One region of the Paenibacillus bovis genome, then DNA from elsewhere that is predicted to be linked to it. Evidence: riboswitches for the same ligand, from Rfam matches in the RefSeq annotation. Region 1 holds a riboswitch; the other holds the start of a gene.
The links. A riboswitch is a leader RNA that binds a small molecule or an ion and turns the genes downstream of it on or off. The one in region 1 is predicted to bind thiamine pyrophosphate.
Positions count from the first base shown of each region.

Region 2: linked by a shared signal. The riboswitch ahead of thiM (hydroxyethylthiazole kinase) and the one ahead of tenA (thiaminase II) in region 1 are both predicted to bind thiamine pyrophosphate.

Region 1 covers NZ_CP013023.1:416,418-421,330, reverse strand. Annotated here, with positions in the region: gene AR543_RS01825 (TIGR01777 family oxidoreductase) at 1-218, opposite strand, end outside; gene AR543_RS01815 (SDR family NAD(P)-dependent oxidoreductase) at 735-1,652, opposite strand; gene AR543_RS01810 (SDR family NAD(P)-dependent oxidoreductase) at 1,789-2,697, opposite strand; TPP riboswitch at 3,010-3,112, shown strand; gene tenA (thiaminase II) at 3,282-3,968, shown strand; gene AR543_RS01800 (ECF transporter S component) at 3,965-4,561, shown strand; gene AR543_RS24630 (ABC transporter ATP-binding protein) at 4,539-4,913, shown strand, end outside.
Region 2 covers NZ_CP013023.1:1,451,692-1,456,604, forward strand. Annotated here, with positions in the region: gene AR543_RS06195 (DUF1129 family protein) at 431-1,099, opposite strand; gene AR543_RS06200 (alpha/beta hydrolase) at 1,357-2,193, shown strand; TPP riboswitch at 2,360-2,461, shown strand; gene thiM (hydroxyethylthiazole kinase) at 2,588-3,385, shown strand; gene thiD (bifunctional hydroxymethylpyrimidine kinase/phosphomethylpyrimidine kinase) at 3,480-4,289, shown strand; gene thiE (thiamine phosphate synthase) at 4,433-4,913, shown strand, end outside.

The sequences.
Region 1 (4,913 bases):
TTCCGTTCCGTGTAGCGACAGTTGACCGATTTGCCAGCCAGATTAATCACCATTTCGGCGTTTTCCAGCGCCTCGACAATCTCGGATTGCTGATTCCAGGCTATATGACCCGACTGCCTGGAGATGATCACGACATCATAACCCAATTTGCGGAATTCGGCTTCAAAATACTGACCAATAAATCCTGTGCCGCCAGCAAGCACAACTTTCCCAGACATAGCACCAGCCCATTTCGTGGAGTATAGTGAATTCTCCGGTTATTCGCGTATCTAACCGGCATCATTATTTCAAAATTTAAATAAAAGCGAATAAACGGAATAGTTATTCACTATATTAATAAACCACGCAGGCAGGCTACGATAGGTGATTCGCAAAATAAAGCATGTTTGGATCACTATCAGGGTTACTTTCCAGTATGAAAAAATGGAACTAAATCGTATTCTGCTACAAATTCTACAGAATAAAAAACAATCAACCTGGCAGATTATCGATCCTATCCAGCTATGTAGTTACTTTTTTGTGCTAGTTGTACCATATTATTCTATATCCATGACGAAACTTTGTCATGCACTTGGCGATGTATTTACAAATGAATCAGCATACTCACTGAGCAAGAATAATGAAGAGCAGCGAATCCATTGGATTGAAACTTATGGACAAATACCCTTTCTCTTCCGAAAAGAGGTATTTGTCCATGAGCTTATAGGAGTTATCCTTTATTGTTGGGACAGTGTTTAGTCGGATGGTTGATTCGACTCGCGTTTCATTCGTTCACGGATACCACCGTCCACATCCTGTCCGGTCAGCATGGGCTGATGCAGACTGCCGGAGGTAGAGCCTGCAGGTGGAGCGCTTTGAATAACTTTTTGCAAATACTTGGCATTGAGGCTCTCGGTCAGACCCGGCATCAGATTGCTGGAAATAGTCGTGCCTTTGCTTTTGGCACCGACTTCTACGTTTTCCTGCGGATTATCGAGCAGATCGATAATAGCGTCGATCACATTTTGCGGATCATCCATAGGTTTCATCTCTGCCCGATGACCGGTGTAATTGCCGGTATGCTCAAACCATGGCGTATCAGTCGCCCATGGGTGTACCGTACATACGTGAATATCCTTTTGATCCTCCAGCTGCATCTCTTGATACAGCGCGGCACTGAGTCCGGCTACAGCGAACTTGGTCGCTCCATACGCAGTGTAATACGGGAAAGGAACCCGGCTGACGATCGAACCCAGATTGATCAGCGTCCCGTGTCCCTGCTGCTTGAACTGACGCAGTGCATAATGACTGCCGTACATGGTACCAAGCACATTGGTCTCTACAAGACGAGTCAGATCAGAAGTAGGAATCTCGGTATATGGACCGATAGCGCCTACACCGGCGTTGTTGATCCATACATCGATTTTGCCAAAAGCAGCCATCGCTGCATCGAACAAACGGGCGATATCTTCCTCGCGGCCCACATCGGTCGTAACAGCGATGGCATTGGGACCGATCTCGGTCGCCATCTGCTCGATCAGCTCGGTACGTCGGGCAGCGAGAACCACATTGGCGCCTTCAGCGGCGAGCTGCAGAGCTACCCCTTTGCCTATACCACTGGATGCACCGGTAATCACGACAGTTAACTGGTCATGCGGAATCTTTTGAGCCATTTCATTTCCTCCTGTTCGGGATAAAATGTTCTATCTGTCTGCTGTACATCAGTACCTGTGCCGGAATAGCTTCAAACGTGAATAGCGATCATGAATAGCGATATGACGGGAAATGAGGTGTGTTTTTTACCCAACGTTACTTGGACTCATCCGGTCTTGGATGTCCATGGCCGTCTCCGTGAACACTGGTGCCCTCGAATACCGGATCATACAGGCTGCCTGCCGTAAACTCGGCCGGCGGTGCATCATAGATCAGATTCTGAACGAATTGTCCGCTGATCTTCTCGGTCATTCGTGGCAGCAGATGACTGGACAGCGAAGTTCCTTTGACCTTGAAGCCTACTTCAACACTTTCCTGTGGATGGTCGATCAGTCGGTACATGGCATCAATAATATCGTCCGGATCATCCAGCGGCTTCATATCAATCTCGTGACCACTGTAATTGGCAGCATGCTCGGTCCACGGCGTATTCATCACCCATGGATGGACAGCGCAGACATGAATATCTGTTCTGCCTTCCAGCTGCATTTCCTGATTGAGCGCATAGCTGAGACCGGATATGGCTGATTTGCTGCCGCTATAGGCGGCAAGATAAGGAAAGGCTACTTTGCTGGCAAAAGAAGAGACGTTAATCAGCGTTCCGTAGCCCTGCTGCTTGAATTGGCGCAGCGCATAATGGCTGCCATACATATTGCCAAGCAGATTAATGCGGGTCATCTGTGCCAGAGCAGCGAGCGGCGACTCGGTAAAAGGACCGATTGCAATCGCTCCGGCATTATTGACCCATACATCGATCCGCCCCAGCTGTGACATGGCTGCTTCGAATACGGCAGCAATGCCTTCTTCCCGGCTGACATCGGCGGTGACAGCGATCATTTTGGGAGCGTACTGACGCTCCATTTCCTTGAGCAAATGAGTGCGGCGGGCGGCGATAACGACGCTGGCGCCTTCGGCAGCAAGCCGTTCGGCAAGTCCGCGCCCTGTGCCGCTGGAAGCGCCGGTAATAACAACATTGAGCTGATCATGCGGTATATGTGGTGACATGATGTTCCCTCCAGAGTAGATCCGACATCTATGAATTTCCTTTTATTTCCTCATTCCAATGTAATACACATACCCGTTGAGACCTATATTTACTCGTTATTTGAGCAAATCACCATATATTTTGCCAAGCCGCCGAGCTGGCAAAAACAGAATTATCGTGCCTGCTGGCTGCCAATAGGGCTGCTGCTGCCGATATGGATGATCTTGACAGCTGAACCGATGCTGTGTAGAGTAAAAGGCAATCAAACAGACTTCTGTCACATCCGTTGCTGGCACCTAATGCAGCAGTGGAAACAGTAGTCTTATATTGTGAAAGACCACTAGGGGAGCCATATACTGGCTGAGACGAGATCGACTCGGACCCTTGGAACCTGATCTAGTTCGTACTAGCGTAGGAAAGTGGAGACCGAGCAGGGCTAACTATGCCATTATTCTGCCGCTCCATAGAGAGCGGCTTTTTTGCGTGGATATACAGCATCAGCGTCCGTGATCCGGCAGCAGTTCCTGTAAATAAGCTGCCGGTCAGCATCCATTTTCCCGGGGAGGTTCTTTCCGAACACTTCAGATAAGGGAGAGATAATTGTATGAGTTTTTCAGCAGAAATCAGACAGGCGGCCGATCCGGTATTTGAGGCGATTTACAACCATCCATTTGTACAGGGGATTGCCAGAGGCGATCTGCAGTCCGAGCAGCTGGTTCACTATGTAAAGCAGGATTTTGAGTACTTGAATGCCTTTATGCGAATCTATGGAACAGCAATCTCCAAATGCAGCCGCCGCGAGGATATGGATATGTTCAATCAGCAGATTTCTTTTGTACTGAACAGTGAAGTCCATCCGCACAATAACTTCTGCCATGTTGCCGGTGTACCGTATGAGCAGCTGCAGGGCTATCCGGTAGCCCCATCGGCACACAACTATATCCGTCATATGCTGACCGCTGCGCAGGAAGGTGATCTGGGCGATATTCTGGCAGTACTGCTGCCATGCCCATGGACGTACTGGGAGATTGGCAAGCGGCTGATGGAAGATGTGAAGCCGGATGTGTCCCATCCGTTCTATGACTGGATCGACTTCTATGGCAACCGGACCGATACGATTACGAGCCGGTTCTGTACGCGTCTCGATGAGATTGCCGCGGCATCTACGCCGGCGCACCGTGAGCGGATGAAGCAGCATTTTATTCTCAGCTGCCAGTTTGAATATATGTTCTGGGATATGGCGTATACGCTGGAAGACTGGCCGGTTCAGCTGGAGGTAACCTCCGTATGAACTGGAAAATGAAAGAGGTTGTGCTGACTGTAATTCTGGCAGTAGCCTGCGGCGTACTATATCTGGGCTGGTCCACACTGTGGATTCCGATCTCGGCACTGGTCGGGCCGGTAGGCGCCGGATTTATGTTCGGCATCTGGATTATTGCCAGCCCTATTGTCGCCTATATTATTCGCAAGCCGGGCGCGGCGCTGATCGCCGAAGTGGCAGCCGCAGCGGTCGAGATGCTGACCGGCAGCCATTTTGGATTGTCTGCGCTGCTGATCGGGGTATTTCAGGGATTGGGCGCAGAGATTGCATTTGCCCTCTTTGGCTACAAGCGGTATAACGTGTTCACATTGATGCTGTCCGGAGCACTCGCAGCCGTCGGCAGTATTGCCTACAACCTGATCGCCAATGGACTCGGTTATTATACGACCCAGATGTTCTTCCTGACGCTGGGGATTCATGTGATCAGCGGCATGGTGCTGGGCGGACTGCTGGCCAAGGTTATTGTCGAGGCATTGGCACGTACCGGTGTGCTGAATCCTTATGAAATTATGAAATCACGACGCAAACAGGGGAAATCGCATGCAGTGGCATCTCGGGTGTAACAATTTGTCGGTAGGCTTTGACCATCAGGGGGAGATCGTACAAGTGCTGGATCAGATCACCGTGTCGATTCAGCGCGGACAAAAGGTGCTGATCCTCGGGCCAAGCGGCAGTGGCAAATCGACGCTGCTATCTGTGCTTTCCGGTATTATCCCGGAGCATGTGGAGGCCGAGGTTACCGGGGAAATCGACCGGCAGGAAGCCTGCGGCGTTATGTTCCAAGACCCGGATTCCCAGTTCTGCATGCTGCATGTGGATGAAGAAATAGCTTTTAGTCTGGAGAATCGGCGGGTACCGCGTATGGAGATGGACGGTATCATCAGGGAGGTAATGGATAGGGTCGGTCTGCATATT
Region 2 (4,913 bases), 1.0 Mb from region 1:
AAACTCCTTTGATTATTCATTGAGGGTGATTACTGTTAATCTCCCGACATGCAGCGAGCTGCTCTGGTTATATTAACCAAATGGTCAGCTGGCGAACGCATAGCTAACCAGATCGCTGCAGCAGTTCTTGATGTATCACTGCGATTAATAACGTGCAGAGGTTATTTTCGAACCTGCTGAACAGTACCTGTTCTATTATAAAAGACGTATACATCAATTGCGATGTTTCGCGATTTATAGTGAATGTTTCTAAATTTGCGGTATATAAAAAGCCAAAACAGCCTCCGGTGCATCATATACCGGAGGCTGTTTCTAAGCTGAGAAAGTATAATATTGTAATAAATGAAAATATATCGACCATCATTTATAAGGAAATACCTGTTATTTCCCAGCGGTACTGCTTGTCCGCACCAGATCGCAGTCCGCATTCCTAGCGGCGCATGAAGATAAACTTCTGGCCCAGAATTCCGATAATGCACAGAATCAGACTCACCCATGGCGAGATAACCAGTACAGGCATCACGTTGCGCAGATAGGTACCGACAACAATAATCGCAATCATAATGACCAGATAAGAGACGACCGAGCGGCCGTTGATTTGCATGCGCGGACGATCGAGCTCGCTCTTCTCCGCAGGCTGCTCGGCTACCCGCCGTACCAGCTCAACAAGCACAACCGCACCGGCAGCGACCAGGATCAGCGTAGAGAGACTGATCTCGCCTACAACGCCGGAGCCGCTGATATTGATTTTGAAAAATCCCATCAGCGCCTGCAGCAGAAACACCCATGTAAGCGCGACCCAGACAATCATCAGATAATACATGGGCTTGCTCAACTGCCGGGCCTCCGGCAGGTTCTCGATGAGCTGGTCGGCATAAATGTCCGATTCCTTGCCAAACAGCTGGCGAGCCGTTTTGCCTCTTTGCTGGGCTTCTAGCAGATGCTGTCCCATCTCCAGCAGCAGTTCTTCACCGGATTCGCGGCGGATGCGTGCATCCCGCACATGTACGATGACATCGTCATAGTAGCTCAGATTATCCTGTTTGAGTTGATCACGAATCGAATTAATATCCTTTACCAAATGACGTACAGTACTCATAATCGTTCCTCCAATCGTAATAAGTTGTACCTGTATATATTCCTATTTATACCGGCTGCGTGTAGTACCGGAGGTCGGTCTGGAATCTATTATTCTGCCACACTTTTGCTGCATTGACAATTGAATTCCCGGGATGCTAATATATTGTTTATCTAATACCAATTAAACTTATCGGAATTATTAAAATTAAATTATTTATCGCATAAAAAATAGGAGTTTTCTGATTATATACACCGCTATTACGGGGAGGAATCAAGATGGAACGTAATATCATTATTCGTCATCAGGAACTGGAGCTAACAGCCAGTATTCACTATCCAGCACAGGATCGTCAGGCTGACGGACAGGGGAAAGGCAAAGACCGTACACCGCTCATTGTAATCTGTCATGGCTTCGTGGGTAGCCGGATCGGTGTAGATCGTTTGTTTGTTAACAGTGCGCGCGAACTTGCGGCTGACGGATATATGGTCGTTCGTTTTGATTATGCGGGCTGTGGGGAAAGCAGTGGTCTGTATGGTCAGCAGGGCCTGGATTCCATGGTGGCGCAGACACGCAGTGTACTTGATTATGTGATGAATTGCAGTGATATCGATCCAACGCGGGTGACGCTGATCGGTCACAGTCTTGGCGGGGCGGTGGCGATTCTGACAGCGGTGCGCGATCACCGGGTCAAGCATCTGGTGCTCTGGTCGGCGGTCGGGCACCCGTTTAATGATATCGTCAAAATTGTAGGCCGCGAGACGTATGATCAGGCCGTGATCGAAGGAGAAGCGGATTATCTGGGATACTGCTTTAAGCCGGTGTATTTTGAGTCATTGGGCAATTACCAGCCATTTATCGAAGCGCGGCAGTTCAGCGGAGATGTATTGGTTGTACATGGTACTGGCGATGATGTGATTCCGGTGGATTATGCCTTTTTGTATCAGCAGGAATTCTGGACCCGGCAGGAAGGGCGCTGCGACAAGCAGATTATTTTCCAGGCGGATCATACATATTCGTCGGGGCCACATCGCCGTGAGCTGCTCCGGTATACCCGGGAATGGCTGGCCGGTCGCGAAGCTGCGCAGACACAGTGGCAGCACTGGATGATCTAGACAGATTACGATCCTGACGGAATAGACTTCATTCTGCTGTGAACCGCTGGATCGGAGATTTGACAGTCCACCGATATCCTTATAAGATCGTAACTACAAGAGCATGGCAGATACAGCTGTGGCGTTATCGCCGACAGATGATTCTCTGCTGCTCATCATATCGCTTTGAATTCACTAGGGGAGCCGTAGAGGCTGAGACGGATATGAATCCGGACCCTTGGAACCTGATCTGGGTTATACCAGCGGAGGGAAGTGGACGCGGATATTCACTCATGCCTGATAAGGCACTTTATACCTGAATGAATGATACGGCCCATTAATCTCCTGCTGGAGGTGAATGGGTCTTTTTTGTATATGCGTTATATCGTTGTATCGCCAAAGGAGGAGAAGAAACATGTCGTTTTTGCAAAAGGTACGTCAGCAAAATCCGCTGGTACACAATATTACCAATGTAGTAGTAACCAATTTTACAGCAAATGGTCTGCTTGCCCTGGGGGCATCGCCGTTTATGGCTTATGCCCACGAGGAGGTAGCTGATGTGGCAGCGATGGCTGGCGCGGTCATGCTCAATATGGGTACGCTGGATGAATATACGCTGCAGTCGATTCTGCTGGCTGGACAATCAGCCAACCGGGCGGGAGTACCCGTTGTATTCGATCCGGTAGGAGCGGGGGCGACTCCTTACCGCACGGCAGCAGCCCGTCAGGTGACGGAGCAGATGCAGGTTGATATTTTGCGCAGCAATATCGCAGAGCTCGCTCACGTCGCCGGCGCGGAATGGACGATTCGGGGCGTCGATGCCGGAGCTGGTGAAGGGGATCGTGTGAAGCTGGCTCAGCAATCGGCCCGGCAGCTGGGAACGCTGGTCGTGGTAACCGGACAGGAAGATATCGTTACGGATGGAGAGACGACATGGATCGTCAGCAATGGGCATGAACTGCTGACCCGGATCACCGGTGCAGGCTGCCTGCTGAGTTCGGTAGTAGCCGCTTTTGCAGCAGTGAGCGGAGGCAGGGAATACTGGCTGTCCGCTGCAACCGAAGCGCTGGCTTTTTATGGAACAGCTGCAGAGATTGCGGCAGAGCGCACCGCAGGACAGGGAACCGGCAGCTTCCAGATCGAGCTGATCAACCAGCTGTCTCTGCTGACACCGGACGAGCTGCAAAAGCGGGCACGAATCGAGCAGCTGTAGGAAGGCATCGTCGCAACAGATAGTAGTGCAGCGAAATTCATAATACCAATCCTATGCCCATCTATATATTTCTATACCAAAGGAGAGAACAGCGATGAGTATTCATCAGGCATTAACGATTGCAGGCTCGGATAGTGGTGGCGGCGCGGGTATACAGGCTGACCTGAAAACCTTTCAGGAATTGGGTGTCTACGGCATGTCCGTGATTACGGCTGTCACGGCGCAGAATACGGCGGGCGTACAGGGTGTCTATCCTGTCGAGATGGCAGGTGTGATCCGGCAGCTCGATTCGATCGGGGAAGATCTGGCACCGGATGCAGTCAAAACCGGTATGCTGTTCAGCGCAGATATTATCCGTGAAGTTGCGCAGGCTGTACGCCGATATGGCTGGCGGCAGCTCGTGATCGATCCGGTCATGGTAGCCAAAGGAGGATCGGTACTGCTTCAGCAGCAGGCCGTACAGGCTTTGATCGATGAGCTCCTGCCGCTGGCAGCGATCATTACCCCCAATGTTCCGGAAGCGGAACTGTTGACCGGCATGACTATTCGTACGCTGGCAGAGCGCAAGCAGGCTGCCAGACAGTTGGTAGCGATGGGAGCACGATGCGCGGTCGTCAAAGGTGGACATGATCTGTCCACTAATCAGGCAGTAGATGTAATGTATGATGGGGAACGGTTCCATTATACAGAGAGCCCCCGTATCGACACACCGCATACCCATGGGACAGGGTGTACCTACTCGGCAGCGATTACGGCTGAACTGGCGCGAGGCAGTGACATGCTGTCTGCGGTACGCACTGCCAAAGCATTTGTGCAGGCTGCAATAGCAGACGGACTGGGTATCGGATCGGTACATGGTCCGACCAATCATTTTGCTTATCGGCGCAAAGGAGCGGTATTATGAAGCAGCCAGCAGAGCATCACACAGGAGAAACACAGCAGTCGGCAGGCTATACCGAACAGCCCGGACGGCAGATAGTTATTCCTGCTCACGGCACCGACGCGCGCAGCCGCTGGATTCGTGAGAGGCTGCCGGTATATCTGGTGATGGGCAGCATCAACTGTGCCCGTCCGCCGGAACAGGTGCTGATAGATGCTATCGCGGGAGGCACCACTTTTTTTCAGTATCGTGAAAAAGGAACAGGCGCGCTGACCGGCAGCGCTGCAGTAGAGCTGGCCCGGCAGCTGCAAAGTATATGCAGAGCGCAGGGAGTGCCCTTTATTGTCAATGACGATCTGGAGCTGGCTTTGCAATTGGATGCGGATGGAGTGCATATCGGTCAGGAGGATGCACCTGCTGCGCTAATTCGGCAGCAGCTAGGACCGGACAAGATTGTTGGCGTATCTGCCCATTCCCTGGCAGAAGCCAAGCAGGCTATAGCGGATGGAGCCGATTATCTGGGTATCGGACCTGTCTATCCGACCCGTTCCAAAGCAGATGCCGAGCCGGTACGCGGTACGGCGATCATTGAGCAGATTCGTGCAGCAGGCATAACCCTGCCGCTTGTCGGTATCGGAGGAATTGATG